DNA from 2 places in the Providencia sp. PROV003 genome. Region 1 is predicted to be linked to the other one. Evidence: predicted binding sites of a transcription regulator. Region 1 holds the regulator's gene; the other holds the start of a gene.
What was found. Region 1 encodes LexA, which represses DNA repair genes until DNA is damaged. Its sites were predicted from a motif close to TNCTGTATGTACATACAGNA; they were not measured.
Positions count from the first base shown of each region.

Region 2: a site for LexA is predicted at 2,985-3,004, ahead of mutH (DNA mismatch repair endonuclease MutH). Genes of this name have one in related genera too.

Region 1 covers NZ_CP096369.1:245,744-251,903, forward strand. The annotation lists gene M1F14_RS01020 (fimbria/pilus outer membrane usher protein) at 1-1,323, opposite strand, end outside; gene M1F14_RS01025 (fimbrial protein) at 1,417-2,013, opposite strand; gene zur (zinc uptake transcriptional repressor Zur) at 2,953-3,468, shown strand; gene lexA (transcriptional repressor LexA) at 3,666-4,283, opposite strand; gene M1F14_RS01040 (diacylglycerol kinase) at 4,419-4,793, opposite strand; gene plsB (glycerol-3-phosphate 1-O-acyltransferase PlsB) at 4,920-6,160, shown strand, end outside.
Region 2 covers NZ_CP096369.1:2,136,369-2,142,528, forward strand. The annotation lists gene M1F14_RS09670 (alpha/beta fold hydrolase) at 1-852, opposite strand, end outside; gene M1F14_RS09675 (Pathogenicity locus) at 1,016-1,264, shown strand; gene M1F14_RS09680 (TerC family protein) at 1,261-1,992, opposite strand; gene mutH (DNA mismatch repair endonuclease MutH) at 2,069-2,752, opposite strand; gene sgrR (HTH-type transcriptional regulator SgrR) at 3,692-5,371, shown strand; gene leuD (3-isopropylmalate dehydratase small subunit) at 5,453-6,055, opposite strand; gene leuC (3-isopropylmalate dehydratase large subunit) at 6,067-6,160, opposite strand, start outside.

The sequences.
Region 1 (6,160 bases):
GGAGTTCCCTGTCAAAGTACGATGATTATCCGCTCTTCCCATCTCCGCTCTAGATACACTAATATTACCTGAAAGCACACCAAATGGAGCGAAATCACGCCCTATCCCTAACGCAATATTTTGATATTCTGAAGAACCTAAAACCCCACCATAAACAGTCGTGTTATTTGTTGCTCCCCACGATAAAGAACCTAAACTAAATACAGGCCCTTGAGTACTATGCTCATTTTTACTTGGCTTACCCAAAACAAGTTTATAAATAAGTTGCCCTGGTCGCGTTAATGTTCCCAACCTCGAAGTTTCAACTTTATAATTTGTGACATTACCATCCTGTTCTTGAACAGAGACGTCTAATGTCCCTCCTCCAAAAGAGTTAACATCCTGAATTCTAAATGGACCAGGGCTTACTTCTGTCTGGTAAATAATTCGGCCATCTTGTTTAACAATCACCGTTGCATTTGATTTTGCAACTCCCGCAATTTCAGGGGCATACCCTTGTAAACGAGGTGGAAGCATAGATTCATTAGTTTCTAAGCTCGCTCCCACATAACGTATGCTATCGAATAATTCAGAAGATAAATATTGCTCACCAAATGTTAAGCGTGAATTTAACGCTCGAATTGCGCGATACAGGTAAAGTTGGTTCCATGACCATGATTGGCCACCTTTATTTAACTCACCCTTTTGAGTCTGCCAGTCTGCTCTAACGCGCCATGCACCGATATTTGTCCCCATGGTTCCTGTCGCAGTAATACCAGACTCAGTCCCTTTATCACCAGTACGCTTATTAACAATACGCCCAGTTGCATTGTAATCAATAAACGCACCTAAAATACCATCATCCCAACGAGATGGAGGATCCCAATTAGGGTCTTGATACTCCATAAATGCTTGAGGAATATTTATATCGACATTATTTTTTGCTAAGTCACCCTGAATACTCATATCAGGAATAGAACGAATATCTAAGCATTGGTCATTATGCAACCACGTTACTTTTTTACTCCAATTACTTTGTAAACCGAGTTGCTTATAAAGCTCTGGTGTAATACATGCAAGAGATATTTTATCGTCATAATCAGGTGTAAAAAAAATAATAGGTTGCTCCATAGAAATTTTAACTCTATTAACAGATACCGCTAATGAGTAATTTCCAGGAGGAATATAATTTGCGTGAGAGAATTTACTGAAGTCGACATTTTCAGTGCTGTCTGTTTCAAGAAAGTCCGTGTTAAAATCAATAGCCTCTTCGGAAAATACAAACATCGGCGTTAATATTAAAAGCATTAATTTTGTAATTAAATTGAGTCTTATGCTTTTCATTTAATTATGCGCCTATCAAACAAAGTAAAAAGGTATAGAAACATATGGCCTTCCATACGCCACATGTTTCTATTTATCTAACTCAAATAAGTCTTATTGATATACGATTTTGAAGTTAGCAACAGTATTGAAACTACCCGTTGTTGCTTTAGCGTTAGCATCTTCATTACCTTTAACATATGCTGCAAAATGTAGAGTTGTTTCTTTGCCATCTCCTGCATTTAACGCATAACCGTCACCAGTACCTGGGAATGCTTTACCAAATTCAACAACTTTGTCTGCACCGTTAGTAATTACGATACCTGCGTTTTTAACTTTTCCGCCTAAACCAAGTAATTCACCTGTAAAGCCTTGGAATCCAGAGATTGTTGGACCAGTAAACGTGATTTTTGCGTTTTTGTAAGTTTCAGTTGAACAATTTTTCAATACGATATCGAAATCTTTGCTGTCTGAACGATATTGGTTTGATGTCAGTTCATGTAATGCGATTTCACCAAACTCAACTAGTTGTTTTAGGTTATTTGCATCAATTGAACATGGAACATCGTTAATGAAACCAGTGAAACGGATTTCACCTTGTGAGCTTTCTACTGTTTTTGCTGGAACGACAGGATCTTCAGCTAATGCAGCTCCAGAGAAACCAATCCCAAAACCAATAGCTAGAGTTAATGCTAATTTATTCAATTTCATAAACATTTCCTTAAATAAGTAGGAAGGATTTTCCTCTTTCTGATTTTTATTGATAATTTGCGCTTATCAGTAAAGTTTTTCAGCACTCCAGCTTTATAAACTTCTTTCAGATTAGAGGGTTATATATAAATAAGGTCCTTCTCATTTATCATCTTTTTTAAAAACGTAAATCCATTACACTAGTTTTCTTGCTTTTTAATTAACAACTCAATTTTCGCTGTAACTTTTAAAAATTGACGTAGAAAACTAAATGAATATTTATACATACGCTTCAATTCTTTCTGATGTCAATTCTACAATCTCAATATATATTGTCAAAAATCACACTTGAGGTGAGTTTATATAGAATAATAACCCTATATTCACTTAAATATAAAATAAAAAACCAAAACAACTCATTTATATATGAATCAAATATGTCATTTAGGAAAATTTATATAAAATCTTCACTTTCTATTTATAAGATTTTCAAAATATTTCAAAATAAACAAAATTAGCCACTAAAATATAAAACTATACAGCAGAGGAAATTAATATATTTAATCTATAAATAGTAACTTAATTGAACAAAATCCAAGGAAAAAAAATTTTATCACTCATTTATAGGAAAAATAAAATTTCAGATAAGATAAATCTTAATTAAAATTTATATCAAAAGGTAACACTTAGTTTCAAAGAATTGTTTTAGACTAGTTACCCTTTTAAAAATTAAATGTTTAATTTTTGTTATTTATATATTGATAATGCTGTATATAAAAATATCTTCTTTATCTCCTTCATGAGTTATAAATTTTATTTTTCATTTTTTTATCTAACAAAGCTTAGCTAGATAGCTGTCTTCATCCTTTCACTTTTTCTTTTCAAGCTATTTCAGTCAGAAAACTATGATAAACTTGTTACCATAGTTGATACTTTGTTTTCGAAGTTGGGGTCAGTAAAATGAAAAAAATGAATGAAGATAAGATACTGGTAATGGCAGAACGCATTTGCCAGTCAAGAGGCGTTAGATTGACTCCACAGAGAGAAACTGTATTACGCCTTATCGCGCAACAACACGGTGCTATCAGTGCCTACGATTTATTAGACTTATTACGTGAAGTTGAACCACAAGCAAAGCCCCCTACCGTTTACCGTGGGCTTGAGTTTTTAATGGAACAAGGCTTTATTCATAAAATAGAGTCAACCAACAGTTATGTCGTTTGTCACCACTTTGATAACCCTAGCCATATTTCAGTGATGTTAATTTGTGACCACTGCGGTAGCGTAACTGAAAGTGATTGCACAACCATTGAAGCCGCTATTATCAGCCTAGCGGAAACCAACCAGTTCCGTTTGCGTCATACTGTGGTTGAAAACCATGGCTTATGTAAAAACTGTGATGAGATTGATAGCTGCCAAGATCACGCACATTGCCACCATGACCATCAACAGCCTATTACTACAAAGAAAAAGTAATAAATAGAAGTGGTAGAGTTAACGGTGTTGCTTATATAAGAAAAGAATATTCGATGAGATGCAAAGAAAAGAGACAAAAGAAAAGGAACAAGTAAAGCAGGCAGATCTCTACACATCAATTTGAAATCTGCCAGCAATCATTGAATTATCAAACAAGCAGCGTCAACTTACCGCTTACCAACCTGATAATTTAAGAATTAATACCAATCACTATTGCGGATCACGCCAACCGCTAAACCTTCAATTGTGAAGCTTTGTTCGCGTAAATCGACAATAATTGGTGCAAATTCAGGATTTTCAGCAATTAACTCAACACGATTACCTTGCTGTTTAAAGCGTTTAACAGTCACTTCATCATCAATACGCGCAACAATCACTTGGCCATTGTGTGCATTTTGTGTTTTATGAACCGCTAGTAGGTCACCATCCATAATACCGATGTCTTTCATCGACATACCATTCACACGTAATAGAAAATCTGCGTGAGGTTTGAAGAGTTCTGGATCAACTTGATAGTGACTTTCGATATGTTCTTGCGCTAATAAAGGTTCGCCAGCGGCAACACGCCCAATCAAAGGTAGCCCTTGATCATCAGCTTCTTCTTCAAGAAGCAAGCGGATACCCCGTGATGCCCCAGAAACAATTTCAATTACACCCTTGCGAGCCAAGGCTTTTAAATGTTCTTCTGCCGCATTAGGCGAACGAAAACCCAGGCTTGCTGCTATTTCAGCACGTGTAGGAGGCATACCCGTCTGCGAAATGTGATCACGCACCAGATCATAAACCTGCTGTTGTCGAGCCGTCAGTGCTTTCATTCCGTTCCCCTGTTTGTTTATACAGTCAGACTGTGAGTATATACAGGTAAATGAAGATTTGGAACAGTTAAATTGCTGAATTTAGGCATTTGTTATCGATTGACTTCTTTTTCGACTTTAAACTGTTTTTATTAACTAGCTGGCAAAATAACGTTGCCATAAAACCAGAGCCCAAATAAAAAGTGCTAAACCAATACTGACAAACACTGCGGCAGAGCCTATATCTTTCGCGCGGCCTGAAAGCTCATGGTATTCACTACCAATACGGTCAACAACAGCTTCTACGGCACTATTTAATAGCTCAACAATCGCCACCAGCACCACTGAACTAATTAGCAGTATTCTATCTATATAACTGATATCTAAGAAAAAGGCGATAATAATCGCAATTACTGCTGCAACAGATTCTTGACGAAAAGCCGCTTCGTTTACCCAAGCGGCTTTTAGCCCTTTAAGGGAATATCCCGCGGCTTTAATTACACGGGTAAAGCCCTTAGTTTGACTTGCCATATTTATTCCTTAAAAAATACAAACAATAATCGATTTTTACGGTCAAAGTGAATTGTCAGTAACAGATCTGCCAGTAGATTTCTGGTATGATTGCGCAGCATTGTTAACAAGAGGCTATAATCATTTATGTCACTATGGCGTAAAATATATTACAACACGTTGAATTTACCACTTAAATTATTGGTAAAAAGTAAACTAATTCCATCGGACCCCATTGCAGAGTTGCAGCTTGATACTAACAGGCCAACACTGTATGTATTGCCTTACCACTCTAAGTCCGACCTCCTAACGCTACGGCATCAATGCTTGGCTATCGGTTTACCTGACCCTTTGGTTGATAACGACATCAATGGCACTAAGCTCCCTGCTTATGTGTTTATCGATGATGGCCCTCGCGTATTTCGCTATTATTCACCGGACCCGCGTAAAGATTCCGTCAAAACATTCCATGCTTATTTAGATTTGCACAAAAACAACCCTAATCTAGATATTCAAATGTTACCCGCGTCTGTAATGTTCGGGCGCTCTCCTGGTCGTGAAGGGCATACCCCTGCACCACCACTGAAACTATTAAATGGGGTGCAAAAGTTTTTTGCTATCCTGTGGTTAGGTCGTGACAGTTTTGTTCGCCTATCGCCACCCGTTTCTATTGGGAAAATGGCTCAGGACCACGGTACTGACACCATTATTGCCAATAAACTGGCACGTGTCGCCCGTATTCACTATTCACGCCAGCGCCTTGCTGCGGTTGGCCCGAAACTGCCGGCCCGCTATGAACTATTCAATAAGCTTCTGACCTCAAAAGCAATTGAAAAAGCCGTCGAAGACGAAGCACGCAGTAAAAAAATTCCATTGAAAAAAGCGCAGCAAAACGCAGTGAATATGATGGAAGAAATTGCTGCGAACTTCTCCTATGAAGCCGTGCGTTTAACTGACCGTGTGCTCAGTTGGACATGGAACCGCCTCTATCAAGGTATTAACGTGCAGCATGCTGAGCGCGTTCGCCAATTAGCGCAAGATGGTCATGAAATTGTGTATGTGCCCTCCCACCGAAGTCACATGGACTACTTACTGCTCTCCTATGTTCTTTACCATCAAGGTCTCGTTCCACCGCACATTGCTGCTGGTATTAACCTAAACTTCTGGCCTGCCGGTCCGATTTTTCGCCGTCTTGGCGCATTTTTTATCCGCCGTACTTTTAAAGGCAACAAATTGTATTCCACGGTTTTCCGTGAATATTTAAGTGAACTGTTTGCTCGTGGTTACTCTATCGAGTATTTCGTTGAAGGTGGGCGCTCCCGAACAGGCCGTTTATTGCAGCCCAAAACCGGGACACTATCAATGACGCTGCAAGCCATGCTACGTGG
Region 2 (6,160 bases), 1.9 Mb from region 1:
AGTTAAAATAGCGTCTGCTTGTGTCCAAAGCAATGAACCGCCTTCTTGAGGATATAAGTAGCGGTTGCAGTTTAAAAAACGGCTGGCCAACACTTCACCAAAATCAGGGGAATGTACTGTGCTCATATCCAACTCGCCGTACCATAAGGAGGTAGGACATTGAATATTTTCAGGGGTAAAGCCCCATTCTTGCAAGGTGATTAATAAGTCTTGTACATATCCTTGGTTACCTTGAGTAAAAGCGCGCTGAATACAACTTGTATAGGCTGCAAGAAATTGTTCTTCATTGTACAGTTGTTGGTCTATTTCTGCACTGCAATTGAGGATAAAAGCTAATAGCCACTCTCCTGTTACATTCTTAAGTAGCCAATCGGATAAATTATCAGGCGTATTAAGCGCTTGTTCCTGCATATTCACAACATCGGCCGTTAATTTTGCGCGAGTATCTGGGTATTCAAATTGGTCTTGCCCAGAAACAATAGACAGTGAATTTGGCTGGCAATAATAGGCAATGGCCATCGCAAAGACCGCACCTTGGGAAAAGCCAATTACAGAAAAGGTATCAATAGATTGCTCATTTAAAAGCGCTTGGATATCCATAGCAAAACTTTTTAATGATTTTTTTGTTTGGAAGGTGGAGCCCCCAAGCCCTGCGCGTTCAGGAACAATTAAGCGAATATTTAATTGTTGCAGTAAATCTAACCCAAAGCCCAATGTGCCACTCATACCTGCTCCAGTACAAAAAATCACGGGGAAACCTGTTTTGGGGCCTGATTCAAACCAACACAATTGACGACCATCGGCTAACGTCATCGTATGTTGATGTAGATTGGTCACTGGAACGTTATACATATGAATTCCTAAGATAAAGCAAGTTTGGGCTGGGTGATAAGATAGGTCAGTTAATAATTATTCAAACTGGCATTGTTATAATTGCGATTTTAAAGTATTAAAGAGGTAAATTGCAAAATATTAGCTTAAATAATTATTGGGTAATTAGTATAAAGAGGGTGATATGGCATTTTCCGAGTCAGAAAAGCAAATTTTATTGGCTGTTAAAGGGGTTGGTCCCATGGTGATAAGCCGCTTAGAGCAAATGGGGTTTAGCTCATTAGCTCAATTAAGTGAAGCTTCTTATGATGAAATTTTAATTTCAGGAGCCGCATTAACAGGCTCAAGTTGTTGGAAAAATAGCCCTCAGGCCAAGAAAGCCGTTGAGGGGGCTATCTTGGCAGCAAAGCAAGCGCTTGGAACATCAAGTTAATGGGGGGGATGTTTTGTTTTCCATTTTTTACTGCGTAAAATATTAAGTACCTGTACTGCCATTGAAAAGAACATAGCAAAGTAAATATAGCCTTTTGATACATGGACTTGGACGCTTTCGAGTATCAGCGTAAAACCGACTAATATTAAAAAGGATAAGGCTAAAATTTTCACTGACGGATACCGGTCAACAAACTCCCCAATAGGTTTGGCGGCAACCATCATAATTAATACTGCAATAATTACCGCCGCCATCATGATGAATAAGTGATCTGACAGCCCAACGGCCGTGATCACAGAATCTAGACTAAAAATAATATCTAACAAAGCAATTTGTACGATAGCCCCCCAAAATGAGCTAATGCGCTTACTGGCAAAACTATTTTCATCTTCCCCTTCAATAGTGTCGAAAATCTCTTGGCTAGCTTTCCAAATGAGAAAAATGCCTCCTGCACACAAGATTAAATCGCGGGCAGATACCATATGCTCAGCAATGCTAAAAAGTGGTGTGGTGAGTCGTGATAACCAAGCTATTGAGGCAAGTAACGCAAGACGCATTACCATTGCTGCTATCAGCCCAGTGCGCCTTGCACTATTTTGTTGGTGGGCAGGGAGCTTGCTGACGACAATACTGAGGAAAATAATATTATCTATGCCTAATACAATTTCTAATATTGTTAGTGTAGCCAGTGCCATCCACGCATTAGGGTCCAATATCCACTCAAACATCTTTGTACCTTCTAAATCAAATAAATAAACAGTGATAATTGTTTATCGTCTGCTTTGGTACAGGCGATGGGGGTTGTTAAGCAAGATTAAAATGCCGCGCTAATAAAGGCGCAGTGAAATCTTTCTTAAGGTAAAAACCACGTGGTAATGTCATGATTGGTTGACCAAATTCACCAATCGCTTCAGTTAGTGCTTTATTATTTGCTGCTTTGGGGCGAATTTGTAGTACTTGGCCATGCCGTGCCGTAATGGTTTCTACTTTACCTAACACGATGAGGTCCATTAACTCCTCCCAATCTTGCCGTAGCAATTGTTCTTCAAAAGGAGAAGGGCTCCAAATTAAGGGGTTAGCGACGCGCCGTTGGGCAAGAGGGATTTGTCTTTCTCCCTCGATTGGGAACCATAAAATTCGCGATAGCTTACGGCGTACATGGCTATTTTCCCATGTTAAACCACTGTTGCCCGTTAATGGTGCTACAGAAACGAAGGTGGTTTCTAATGGAACGCCGTGGCGGTCAATTGGGATGGTTTTTAATTCAATACCAATATGAGCGAAATCTTGTTCTGCTTTGCTACCTGCGCTGGCACCTAAAAAATACTCCAATAACATCCCAACCCAACCTTTGTCTCGTTTAAGATTAGGGGGGATTGGGATATTGGCTATTTGAGCGAGCTGACCCAGTGTATAGCCCGCGAGTGCTTGAGCCCTATTCATAAGGGTTGCTTCGTTTTCAGGTGGTTGCGGTGGTATAAATGGCATCATGATTTGGGTATTAGTGTGTAAAAAACGAACAAAAATAAATTGCTGAATGAGGTGAGTATAACACTTTATAGCTATAAATTTTAACTATATGAAATATATGATAATATCATTAGTTATTTACGTATATTAAAAACGATTTTAGAGGTTATTAAAGTTCCTCCCAAGATAATCACAGGATCATGCACTAGGTTATCCACAGGATTTCTGGATAACTGTTAAAAATAGGGAGCACTGTGTGCATTTACAGGCTTGACGAAACGTTTTTTTTGAAGTTTATCACAAAAAACGAGTGAGTTAAGCGCATATGTTGTGGATAAATACCTCGTTGTTTGATCTTTGTTCAGTTAGACTCCTAAGCGATTTAGTTAAAAAATTAACCAGTGGATAAAGTGGTGTTTTTGATTTTATTTGATTGATTTACCAATGTTTATTAGTTTCTGTTTTTTTTTGATAAAAAAAGGCGCTGGGGATATACCCTGATTACCATAGGGTTGTTAACATAGATATCCACAGAAAAAGTGAATAACATCCATATTATTGGCTTTGGCTGTTTATAACTATGAATGATTTACTTTTTAAAGACTACTTGCCAGTGAGTTTCTTACGGTATAATTATTTAAGTGAAGTGTAGAATTGTGACTATATCGATAATAAATAATACGCAAATAGCTAACCTCTAAATAGTTTGCGCCATAGCGAGACGACGAGGGAAGGTAGCTTGGGGGCGAACACAAGTATCTGGTTGGAAGAGTGAGTGAAGCCTGAAAAAACAGGGCAAAAAAAAGCCGGCGAACCGGCTTGGTGATAAAACACCATTACTCTAAATGGGGGAGTTGGTCAGCAATATGCAAACCAAACGAGCTACTTACTGCTAACTATTATCGCTTGGTTTTAGAAAATTAAAATTGATGCATTTTTTGCCGGAGTTCCTCTTTTATGTCTAATTCACGCTTACAAAACCAATTCATCCGCCTTTGGCAACACTTTCAGGGGCAAGATAGTGAAACTACTCTGCAAAATATTGCAGATACCTTGTTTTGCTCTAGACGTCACGTTCGTACACTACTTAATAATATGCAATCTAATGGTTGGCTTAGTTGGCGAGCAGAATCAGGCCGAGGTAAACGCTCTACGTTAATCTTCCATGTAAATGGCTTAGAGTTACAGCAGGCGCAGGCTGAGCAATTACTAAAAGAGGAAAGTATAGAAAAGCTGGTGGCTCTTGTCGGTGATAAAGAAACTATTCGTCAAATGGTACTATCTGAATTAGAGCGCAGTTATCGGCAAGGTAAAAACTTACTACGCATTATCTATTATCGTGATTTTCCGGCGCTTTTACCTGGTGCACCAATGCGTCGCTCAGAAATTCACTTAATGAGCCAAATTTTTAATGGGTTAACCCATATAAATGAGGAAAAAGGGGAAGTCGAAGATGGCTTAGCACATCACTGGCAGAGCATTAGTGATACTCGATGGCGCTTTTATCTACGCCCCGCAATTTACTTTCACCATGGAAGAGAAATGGTGGTAGATGATATCATTTCGTCACTATTACGCTTAAAAAGCTGCTGGCCGCTTTTTTCTCATATTCAATCTGTGTCGTCTCCCCAGCCTTATGTCATTGATATCACCCTCAGCAAGCCCGATAAACAGTTGCCTTGGTTATTAGGTAGCCATCATGCCGCTATTCTACCTAAAGAATGGGAAAGTATAGAAAATTTTAGTCGTTGCCCTATCGGTACAGGCCCTTACCAAGTTGAAAAAAACTTGCCACAAAAACTGACTATTTCGGCTTTTGACCGCTATTTTGGCTATCGAGCGCTACTTGATGAAGTGACTATATGGGTGGTTCCTGAGCTATCAGAGCAAATGGTGTGTACCACATTAAAAATGGATGGCGATACACATCACAATGATTCATTGGAAAGTCGCATGGAGGAGGGGTGCTATTTCTTGCTGATGGATCAGCGTTCAGAAATTGCTCAACGTGAAGATGTCCGCAAGTGGCTATGCAGCTTTTTAACGCCAGTAAACTTACTTGCTCATTGCGAGCCGTTTTACCAGCGTCACTGGGCGCCTGCTTATGGTTTGTTATTACATTGGCACCATAGCAAAATGCTGACTTTATTTCCTAAACCTGCTGACCTAACTGAACTGACAGTCACCTTTTATCATCATCACCATGAGTTTTATGCGATAAGCCAAATAATGAAAAGGGTGCTACAAACACAAGGTGTTGAGCTTAACATCAATATTATTGATTATGATGATTGGTTTAATGGGGATGCGCCAAGCGATATTTGGTTAGCCACGGCAAACTTTTTTAAGCCACTGGAGTTTTCAATTTTTGCTACCCTATATGAAATGCCGCTATTACGCCAATGTCTTGGAAATACACTGGAAAATGAACTTTGTTTATGGAGAACTCACCAATTAGACGTTGAATCTTGGTGTGAAAGTTTAATTGACTCACAAATTTTCCATCCTATTTTTCATCATTGGCTTGAATTACAAGGTCAACGCACAATGCGTGGCGTTCGCATGAATACCTTTGGCTGGTTTGATTTTAAATCTGCTTGGTTTAAGCCTTCTGAAGATGTTCCTCGTCTTGAATGATGAGGCTTTACGGCGTTAGTGAGGGGATGTTCCACTTTATATCGTGAAACTACGCCTACTGAAGTAGGCGTAGAAACGGGTTTATTGCATAAAAGAGGGGATATTCTGCTCGTAATCTTTAATTTGGTCGACGTGTTGCAGCGTCAGCCCAATACTGTCCAACCCATTCATCATGCAATGACGGCGGAAACTATCAATCTCAAAATGATACGTTTTATCGCCTGCTGTGACTGTTTGCGCTTCTAAATCAACAGTGAACTGGCAACCTTCATGGCTGTTCACATAGTTAAACATTTCATCCACTTCTTGTTCGCTTAATTTGATTGGCAACAATTGGTTATTGAACGAGTTGCCATAAAAAATATCGGCGAAACTTGGGGCGATAACGACTTGAATGCCAAAGTCAGTCAGTGCCCATGGAGCATGTTCACGAGAAGAGCCGCAACCGAAATTTTCACGCGCCAGTAAAATACTTGCGCCTTTAAACACGGGTTTGTTCAAGACAAAATCAGGGTTGGGTTGCTGGCCATTTTCATCTAAAAAACGCCAGTCATTAAACAGATGTTGACCAAAACCAGTACGAGTAACTTTCTGCAAAAATTGCTTAGGAATAATGGCATCAGTATCAACGTTTGCGGCATCTAAAGGAGCAACAATGCCTACGTGGGTAATTAATTTTTCCATTGCTTTTCCCCTTAAATTTGAATGTCGCGAACGTCAGCAAAATGGCCATTAATCGCTGCGGCAGCAGCCATCGCTGGGCTAACTAAATGTGTACGACCAGCACGA